One region of the Streptomyces sp. NPDC006879 genome, then DNA from elsewhere that is predicted to be linked to it. Evidence: predicted binding sites of a transcription regulator. Region 1 holds the regulator's gene; the other holds the start of a gene.
The links. Region 1 encodes HspR, which represses chaperone genes until heat shock. Its sites were predicted from a motif close to TTGAGNNNNNNNNNCTCAA; they were not measured.
Positions count from the first base shown of each region.

Region 2: a site for HspR is predicted at 2,641-2,659, ahead of lon (endopeptidase La). Genes of this name have one in related genera too.

Region 1 covers NZ_JBIAGC010000013.1:121,421-125,800, forward strand. The annotation lists gene ACFYMC_RS13485 (TIGR03618 family F420-dependent PPOX class oxidoreductase) at 47-451, shown strand; gene ACFYMC_RS13490 ((2Fe-2S)-binding protein) at 635-949, opposite strand; gene ACFYMC_RS13495 (hypothetical protein) at 946-1,173, opposite strand; gene ACFYMC_RS13500 (helix-turn-helix transcriptional regulator) at 1,276-2,289, shown strand; gene ACFYMC_RS13505 (heat shock protein transcriptional repressor HspR) at 2,415-2,861, opposite strand; gene dnaJ (molecular chaperone DnaJ) at 2,863-4,041, opposite strand; gene grpE (nucleotide exchange factor GrpE) at 4,087-4,380, opposite strand, start outside.
Region 2 covers NZ_JBIAGC010000009.1:39,256-43,635, forward strand. The annotation lists gene ACFYMC_RS09810 (MarR family winged helix-turn-helix transcriptional regulator) at 1-81, opposite strand, end outside; gene lon (endopeptidase La) at 216-2,618, opposite strand; gene ACFYMC_RS09820 (hypothetical protein) at 2,856-3,425, shown strand; gene ACFYMC_RS09825 (hypothetical protein) at 3,590-4,380, opposite strand, start outside.

The sequences.
Region 1 (4,380 bases):
ATTCCACTCAAGGCAGCTGCGGTACCGGATGGCTACGCTTCCCGGCATGTCTTTGGACCCACTCCACCCGACGCCCGAGTTCCTCGCCTTCTGGGACGAGCGACACCTGGGCACGCTGACCACCCACCGTCCGGACGGGACCCCGCACGTGGTGCCGGTGGGCGTGACCTACGACCCGCGGCAGCGGGTGGCACGCGTGATCACCAGGAAGACCAGCAAGAAGGTGCGCAACGTCCTCGCCGGCGGCCCGCAGGGCATCCGGGCCGCGGTCTGCCAGCTGGCCGGAGCGCGCTGGCTGACGGTGGAGGGCACGGCGGTGCTCCGCACCGAGGCGGAGGTGGTCAAGGACGCCGAGAAGCGCTACGCGCTGCGTTACGGGCGGACGCCGAGCCCGAACCCCGACCGGGTGGTCGTGGAGATCAGCGTGGACCGCGTGATGGGGCGCCCCTGAGGAAGGCCCTGAAGGCCTCCCGAGAGCCCCGCGTCGGGCACCCGGGACGGGGCGCCGGCAGCCGACCCGGACACCCTCAGGGGCCCGGCTGCGGACAGCACAGCGGCGTCATCGTGTTCAGGTCCACGATGACGCCGCTGTGTGGGGGAAGCGCCTGAGCGATTTAACGACGGGGGAATCGCTTCAGGCACTGCGGGGGGTGGCGGTGACGGTTTCCGGCTCGGCCAACTGGTGGTCGCGCTGGTCGAGGTTGACAAAGACCATCCCGTAACGGATCGCGCAGCGCACGGGCTGCGGCGCGCCGCGCGGACGGCGAAGGCACCGGTAGGCGCGCACGTCCTCGTCCTCCTCGCGGACGACCACGATGGGCTCACCGAACAGGGTCACCATCAGCGAGTCGCCGCGGTGGGGGATTGCCGTGACGAGATCGATGAAGTGCCAACCCGAGCGGTAGGCAGAGGCCATCTCACGGCGGAAGGTGCGGTCGTCGGGGGTCATGCGTCCGCCTTCTCCGAGTCCGTGCCCAGGCCGTCGGCCGATCGAGCCGGGGCTATGTGCCAACCGGTGTCCATCGCAGTGGAGATGTCGTGCCAGCCAGTGTCCGGCGGTACGGCGTCGGCCACTGCACCCGACGTCCCGAACTCGGCGCCCCCCACCGCCCCGCAAGCCACAATGGCGGAGAAAACAACGGCAAGCGCCGAGCGAAGCATTCTCTTGTACATGGTCGGCTTCGTCCTCACTTGATGGAATCCTCTCCCCCGCGTGACAGACGATGGCTCATTTGGGCACGTCAGTGCCACAGGCACGATGCATCATGTTCTTGCATGTTCAGGACCCTGGGGGGTGGAGATTTGCCTAGAATCAGTACACAACCGACACATCCCCACCCCCTCACGGCCCTGTGCGACGAGGGAACACGGCTCTACGCCACTGCACTCAGTGCCGGGAGGGTCGCGCGGGTAGATGTCCAAAACGCGCCATGCCTGCTGGAATTCGCTCTGCTGCACCCGGATCCCGACGACCCCAACTCGCTGCGCCCGGTGCCGCCGTCCGTTGCACTCGCACAAAGACTCCATCCGCTGGAGCGCGAGATCCAGGACCGGCGGCGGCACTCGGTGGAACTGGCCGATGCTTTCGAGCCTTTTATGGCCATCAGCGCCCAAACCCCCTCCAGCACACACGCCATCACCGTGCTGGAGGGCTTCGACCGGATCAACGCCGCGCTGAACGTGGCCTCCGCCGAGTGCCACAGCGAGGTCCTCACCGTCCAGCCCGGCGGGGCCCGCCCCTCCATCTCCCTGACCCAGGCCCTGGAGCGCGAACAACCCCTCATCGACCGCGGCGTGTCCATCCGCACGCTCTACCAGCACACCGTGCGGCACAGTCAGGGCACCCTCGCCTACGTGGAACGCATCTCGGCCGGAAAGGTGGAGATCCGCACCCTCGAAGAACTCATCGAGCGCCTCATCGTCTTCGACCGGACTGTCGCCTTCATCCCGGCCAGCGACGACCGCCGGGTCGCCCTCGAACTGCGCCACCCGGGCCTGGTGGAGTACCTGGTCAAGGTCTTCGAGCAGTTGTGGCGACGAGCCACGCCGCTGTCCGACGACATCCGCTACGAGGCCACTCCCGCCGGCATCTCGGGCGTCCAACGCTCCATCGCGCAACTGCTCGTCGAAGGACACGTGGACGAGGCCATCGCGCGCCGCCTGGGCATGAACGTACGCACGGCCCGCGCCCACATCGCCAAACTCGCCACCACGCTGGGCAGCGGCAGCCGCGCCCAACTCGGCTATCTCATCGCCCGCTCGGGCATCTTGGAGGAGCCCGCCGGCTGAGCGCGAGGAGCCCACCGGATGAGCACCCGGCCACGCGCCCACGCACGACAGGCCCTGCATCGGACCGGGGGTCCACAGCAGGGCCTGTCAGGGCTCGGTGCGGCGAGTGCCACAGCGGAAACGGTTCAGTCAGATGGACGCTTGGGGCGCCAGACCACCAGGGCACTGGTCTGCTGCACGTCCTGGTACGGAACCAGGTCGCGGCGGTAGGAGGCGTGCACCTGTGCTTCCCGGGCCCGCAGCGTGGCAGCGGCGCCCTCCACAGCGGAGGAAAGCTCGGAGACCCGTGCTTGGAGCGCCGCCACCTGGTTCTCCAACTCGATGATCCGCTTGATGCCGGCGAGGTTGATCCCCTCGTCCTGGGACAACTGCTGCACGGTGCGCAGCAACTCGATGTCCCGGGCGGAGTAGCGCCGGCCCCGACCGGCTGCGCGGTCGGGGGAGACCAGGCCGAGCCGGTCGTACTGCCGCAGGGTCTGCGGATGCAGCCCGGACAACTGAGCGGCGACCGAAATCACGTACACCGGGGTCTCGTCGGTCAACTCGTAGGGATTCCTGCGGCGCCCGTCCATCTCAAGCCCCCTTCGCGGCCTGGAACAGTTCCGCCCTGGGGTCGTGGCCCGCCGTGGCCTCGCGGTAGGTCTCCAGGGCTTCCTTCGCCTTGTCGCTCAGCTCCGCCGGCACCGCCACCTCCACGGTGACGAGCAGGTCCCCACGGGAGCCGTCCTTGCGGACCGCGCCCTTCCCACGGGCCCGCATCGTACGCCCGTTGGGCGTACCGGGCGGCAGCTTCAACGTGACCGGCGGCCCGCCGAGAGTGGGCACCTTCACCTCGCCACCGAGTGCGGCCTCCGCGAAGGAGACCGGAACGGTGACGGTCAGGTTGTCGCCCTTGCGGCCGAACACCGAGTGGGCATCCACGTGCACGACCACGTAGAGGTCACCGGCCGGACCGCCGCGCTCACCCGGCGCGCCCTTGCCGCGCAGCCGAATCCGCTGCCCGTCGAGGACACCGGCCGGGATGCGCACCTGCATGGTGCGCGAGGAACGGGCACGTCCGCTGCCCTTGCAGACCTCACACGGGTTCTCGGCGATCAGCCCACGGCCCTTGCAGTCCACGCAGGGGTCGGTGAGGGAGAAGCCGCCACCGCCGCCGCGCGAGACCTGCCCGGTGCCGACACAGGTCGGGCACACCCGGGGGGTGCCGTTCTTGTCGCCGGTGCCGGAGCAAGCCTTGCAGGGCGCCTGACTGGACATCCGCAGCGGAACCGTGGCCCCGTCCACCGCCTCGGTGAAGCTGAGCGTCACCTCGGACTCGATGTCCTGGCCACGGCGCGGCTGGGTACGCGTACCCGGGCCGCCCCGGTTGAACAGGCCTCCGAAGACGTCTCCGATACCGCCGCCGAAACCACCCGCGCCACCACCGGTGCCGCCGGGCTGGGTGCCTCCGAAGAGGTCCCCCAGGTCGAAGTTGAACGAACCACCGGCGCCCGGACCGGGACGGAACCCGCCGTTCCCGAACAGCGCGCGCGCTTCGTCGTACTCCTTGCGCTTCTTGGCGTCACCGAGGACGTCGTTCGCCTCGGAGATCTCCTTGAAGCGCTCCTCGGCGGCGGCGTCACCCTTGTTGGCGTCCGGGTGGAACTCGCGGGCGAGCTTCCGGTACGCCTTCTTGATCTCGGCCTCGGTGGCGTCCTTGGGGACGCCGAGGACCTTGTAGTAGTCCTTCTCCACGAAGTCCTTGGTACTCATCCGCGGCGTCCCTCCTCTCGGACCGTCATTGCGTCAATCCCAGCGTCAGCCCTGTTCGGGGCCACCGCTCTCCTTCTCGGCGGAGTCCTCCTCCGCGGCCTTCGGCGCGCTCGCCCCGGGCTGGGGCTCGGCCACCGCCACCCGCGCGGGGCGGATGGTGCGCTCGCCGATCCGGTACCCCGGCTGAAGGATCGCCACGCAGGTCGTCTCCGTGACGTCCGGCGCGTAGCTGTGCATCAGGGCCTCGTGGATCGTCGGGTCGAAGGGCTCGCCCTCCTTACCGAACTGCTGGAGGCCCATCTTCGCGGCGACCGTCTCCAGGGACTCCGCCACCGACTT
Region 2 (4,380 bases), on a different contig from region 1:
GGCCCGGCGGAGGAAGACGGACAGCTCCCGCTCCAGCGCGAGGAACTCCTGGTCTCCGCTCCCGTGCACGACTACTCCCATCCCCTGCGCCTTCTTCCGTCGGCGACCGCTGTGACGGAATCAGTATTTCGCAGCCGGGGTGCTCGGCACCGGGACTGCCGGGACGGGGGCCGACCGGCCCGCGTACGCCGGATGCGGTACGCGGGCCCGCGGCCTCAGGCAGCGATGGCCGGCGCCTCGGCCGGGGACAACGCCAGCTCCAGCACCTGGCGGACGTCCGTGACCGGGTGCACCTGGAGCTTCTCCAGCACCTCGGCCGGGACATCGTCGAGGTCGGCCTCGTTCCGTTTCGGGATGACCACAGTGCTGATGCCCGCCCGGTGAGCGGCCAGCAGCTTCTGCTTGACCCCGCCGATCGGCAGCACCCGGCCGGTCAACGAGACCTCGCCGGTCATCGCCACGTCCGTGCGTACCTGACGCCCGGAGAGCAGGGAGGCCAGCGCGGTGGTCATGGTGATCCCCGCACTCGGCCCGTCCTTGGGCACCGCGCCCGCCGGGAAGTGGATGTGCACACCCCGGTCCTTCAGGTCGGCCACCGGCAGTTCCAGCTCGGCGCCGTGCGAGCGCAGGAAGCTCAGGGCGATCTGCGCGGACTCCTTCATCACGTCGCCGAGCTGACCGGTGAGGGTCAGACCCGCGGCGCCCGTCTCCGGGTCGGCTAGCGAAGCCTCCACGAACAGGACGTCACCGCCGGCACCCGTCACCGCCAGACCGGTGGCCACGCCCGGTACCGCGGTGCGGCGTTCCGCCGGATCCTGCGCGGACTCCGGAACATGGTGGGGGCGACCGATCAGTGCCCGCAGATCCTCGGGACCGACCGTGAACGGCAGCTTGCGCTCGCCCAGTTCGTGTTGCGCGGCGATCTTGCGCAGCAGCCGCGCCAGCGTCCGCTCCAGGGTCCGCACGCCCGCCTCACGGGTGTACTCGCCCGCCAGCCTGCGCAGCGCACCCTCCTCGATCCGCACCTCCTGCGAGGCCAGCCCCGAGCGCTCCAACTGCCGGGGCAGCAGGTGGTCCCGGGCGATGACCACCTTCTCGTCCTCGGTGTAACCGTCCAGCCGGACGAGCTCCATGCGGTCCAGCAGGGCCTCCGGGATGGCCTCCAGGACGTTGGCGGTGGCGAGGAAGACCACATCGCTGAGGTCCAGCTCGACCTCCAGGTAGTGGTCGCGGAAGGTGTGGTTCTGAGCCGGGTCGAGCACTTCCAGCAGGGCTGCGGCCGGGTCTCCGCGGAAATCGGAGCCAACCTTGTCGATCTCGTCCAGCAGCACCACCGGGTTCATCGACCCGGCCTCCTTGACGGCCCGCACGATGCGGCCCGGCAGGGCGCCCACGTAGGTGCGCCGGTGGCCGCGGATCTCCGCCTCGTCGCGCACGCCGCCGAGGGCCACCCGTACGAACTTGCGCCCCATCGCGTGCGCCACGGATTCACCCAGGGAAGTCTTTCCGACTCCTGGCGGGCCGATCAGCGCGAGCACAGCACCCCCGCGCCGGCCACCGACCACCCCGAGCCCGCGGTCGGCGCGGCGCTTGCGGACCGCCAAGTACTCGGTGATCCGGTCCTTCACGTCGTCCAGCCCCGCGTGCTCGGCGTCCAGCACCGCCCGGGCCCCCCTGATGTCGTAGCGGTCCTCGGTGTGCTCGCGCCAGGGCAGCTCCAGCACCGTGTCGAGCCAGGTGCGGATCCAGGACCCCTCGGGGGACTGGTCGCTGGAACGCTCCAGCTTCTCGACTTCCTTCAGGGCGGCCTCCCGGACCTTCTCCGGCAGGTCGGCGGCTTCCACCCGGGCCCGGTAGTCATCGGACTCCTCGCCCTCGGCATCGCCGTTCAACTCACGCAGTTCCTTGCGCACCGCCTCCAGCTGACGGCGGAGCAGGAACTCGCGCTGCTGCTTGTCCACACCCTCCTGCACGTCCTTGGCGATGGACTCGGCCACGTCCTGCTCGGCGAGATGCTCGCCGAGCAGCCGAATGGCCAGGCGCAGCCGGGCCACCGGGTCGGCGGTCTCCAGCAGTTCGATCTTCTGGTCCAGGGTCAGGAAGGGTGAGTAGCCGGAGTTGTCGGCGAGCGCCGAAACGTCCTCGATCTGCTGCACCCGGTCCACCACCTGCCAGGCTCCGCGCTTCTTGAGCCAGGTGGTGGCGAGCGCCTTGTACTCCTTGACGAGTTCGGCGACGGCACCCGGCGCGGTACCCCCCGGCAGCCCCTCGTCGACGCGCTCCCCCTCGACCCAGAGCGCCGCGCCCGGTCCGGTGGTGCCGGCTCCGATCCGCACCCGCCCCCGGCCCCGCACCAGTGCACCCGGGTCGCCGTCGGACAGCCGTCCGACCTGCTCGACGACGGCGAGCACGCCGGTCGCCGCGTACGTCCCGTCCACTCTGGGCACCAGCAGCACCTGCGGTTTCCCGCCGGCCCCGGTCACCGCCGCCTGTGCCGCCTCCACCGCTGCCCGCACTTCCGCATCGGACAGCTCCAGGGGGACCACCATGCCGGGCAGGACGACCTCGTCGTCCAGCGGCAGGACGGGCAGGGTGAGCGTTTCGGACGTCGAAGCCATGATCTTCCCTCCGGCAGTCAAGTTGAGCTACACCGGCTCAATGCACCTGCGTCGAGGATTGTTCCCCCTGGGCCTTTCGCTCTGAGCGAAGCAGTGAACACTGTCGTGTGAGGCTGGACCCTGCACGTTCCAAGTTCGCCTTGCACCTGACGCTGCACATTCCTGTTGGATCCTGCGTGCGGCTGCGGTTTCGTAAGCGGGTGCTGCCCACGTCGACTCAGTGGCAGGCTCCTCCTCATGCGGATATCGAGACCCAACTACGTTGCCGCGTGCCTCTTCCTGGGCACCGCCCTGTCGCTGACCGCCTGCGGCCAGCAGCACACAGGGGCGACAGCGGCCGACTCCGCCCCGAGCCGCAGCGGCTCCCTGTCGCCCTCGCCCACCGGCCCCGCACGAGGCAACGTGGAGCCCGACGGGCACGACGGAGCCCCGCACTACCGGGAGAACAACGGCTTCAAGATCCCCAAGAAGATGTCCCCCGCCTCCGAGGAGGCCGCCCGCGCGGCAGCCGCCCGCATCGAGCCCGTCCTCAAGCGGCTCTGGAAGGCCAAGACCTGGGATACCGAGCGGGTGCGTACGGAGCTACTCAAGCTCGGCTACCGCGATGAGGGACCGGACAGCGAAGAGGGGCGCGGAACGCTCTTCGTGCGGGCCCACGACCCCGGCAGCAACCCAGGTGCCAGCGTCGCCCTCAACGTCGGTCGTGACGCCTGTGTAACCGCTTTCGTGCAATCGACCAACTACCAGGTCAAGGTCAACGGCCGATTCCTGGAAACCGGCTGCTTCGAGCCGCGCGGCGGCCACTGAGTACCGGGCCACGGGGCACGGCATCGAAGGTGCAAGGTCACCCTGTATGACCGTAGCGTCGGTCGCACAGGGACCTTGCACCTCTCGGGTCACGACCGCCGACGATGCAGCCTCCAGCCGAACTGGACAAACGCCGCCCCCGGCTCGCGGAGACCGTTCGGTGGTCACCCGGCGCAGCGGCCCGGGCGGGCGTAGAGCACCACCTGGGCCCCGCGCACCTCGGTGGAGGAACACACGCGGAAGTCGGCTGCCAGGACCTGCCGTTTGGCCGCCTCGAAGGGGAACGGGTCCAGGGGTTGGTCGGGCGGGTCGGTCAGCGCCAGCACCCGCGGTACGGAGCGCAACCGCTCGGAAATCGCCTCGGCGTCCAGTTCTGCCCCCTGGAGGGAGTTCGAGCCGGCGGGAGAGCGGTCCAGGACCGGGTCGACCAGCCCCTGCCTGACGTCCGGGAAGGACAGCAGCCATTCTCGGCGACGGGCGGGCAGGTACAGCACGGCGTCCCCGGGACGGGCCTGGGCGCGGACCGCGGCGGCCACCGCCGCAACGTCGTCCTTGCGGCTGTCGGGGGTGCGCAGCCACAAGGACCAGGGCAGCGCCGCGAACGCCAAGCAGGCCGCCAGCGAGGCCGACACCCGTCGATGGCGCAGCCGCGCCGCTGCCGCTCCCCCCAGCAACGCGATCCCGGACAGGGAGTACAGGACATACCGGTCCACATACCAGGGGTGGAGCAAGGAGAGGGGAAGCAGCAGACCGGCGGGCACCAGCAGCAGGGGAAGCGCGAGCCGGACGAGCTGCGGCGCCTCGACCAGATGGGTCAGGACCAGGCCGAGCGCCGCGACCACCAGGTAGGTCAGCCAGTCGGTCCAACTGGGCCGACCGAGCCAGCCCAACTGCTGCCCGGCCTGCCGGGCACTGACGTAGGCCAGCGGGAGGATCAGGGCCATCACCCCAGCGG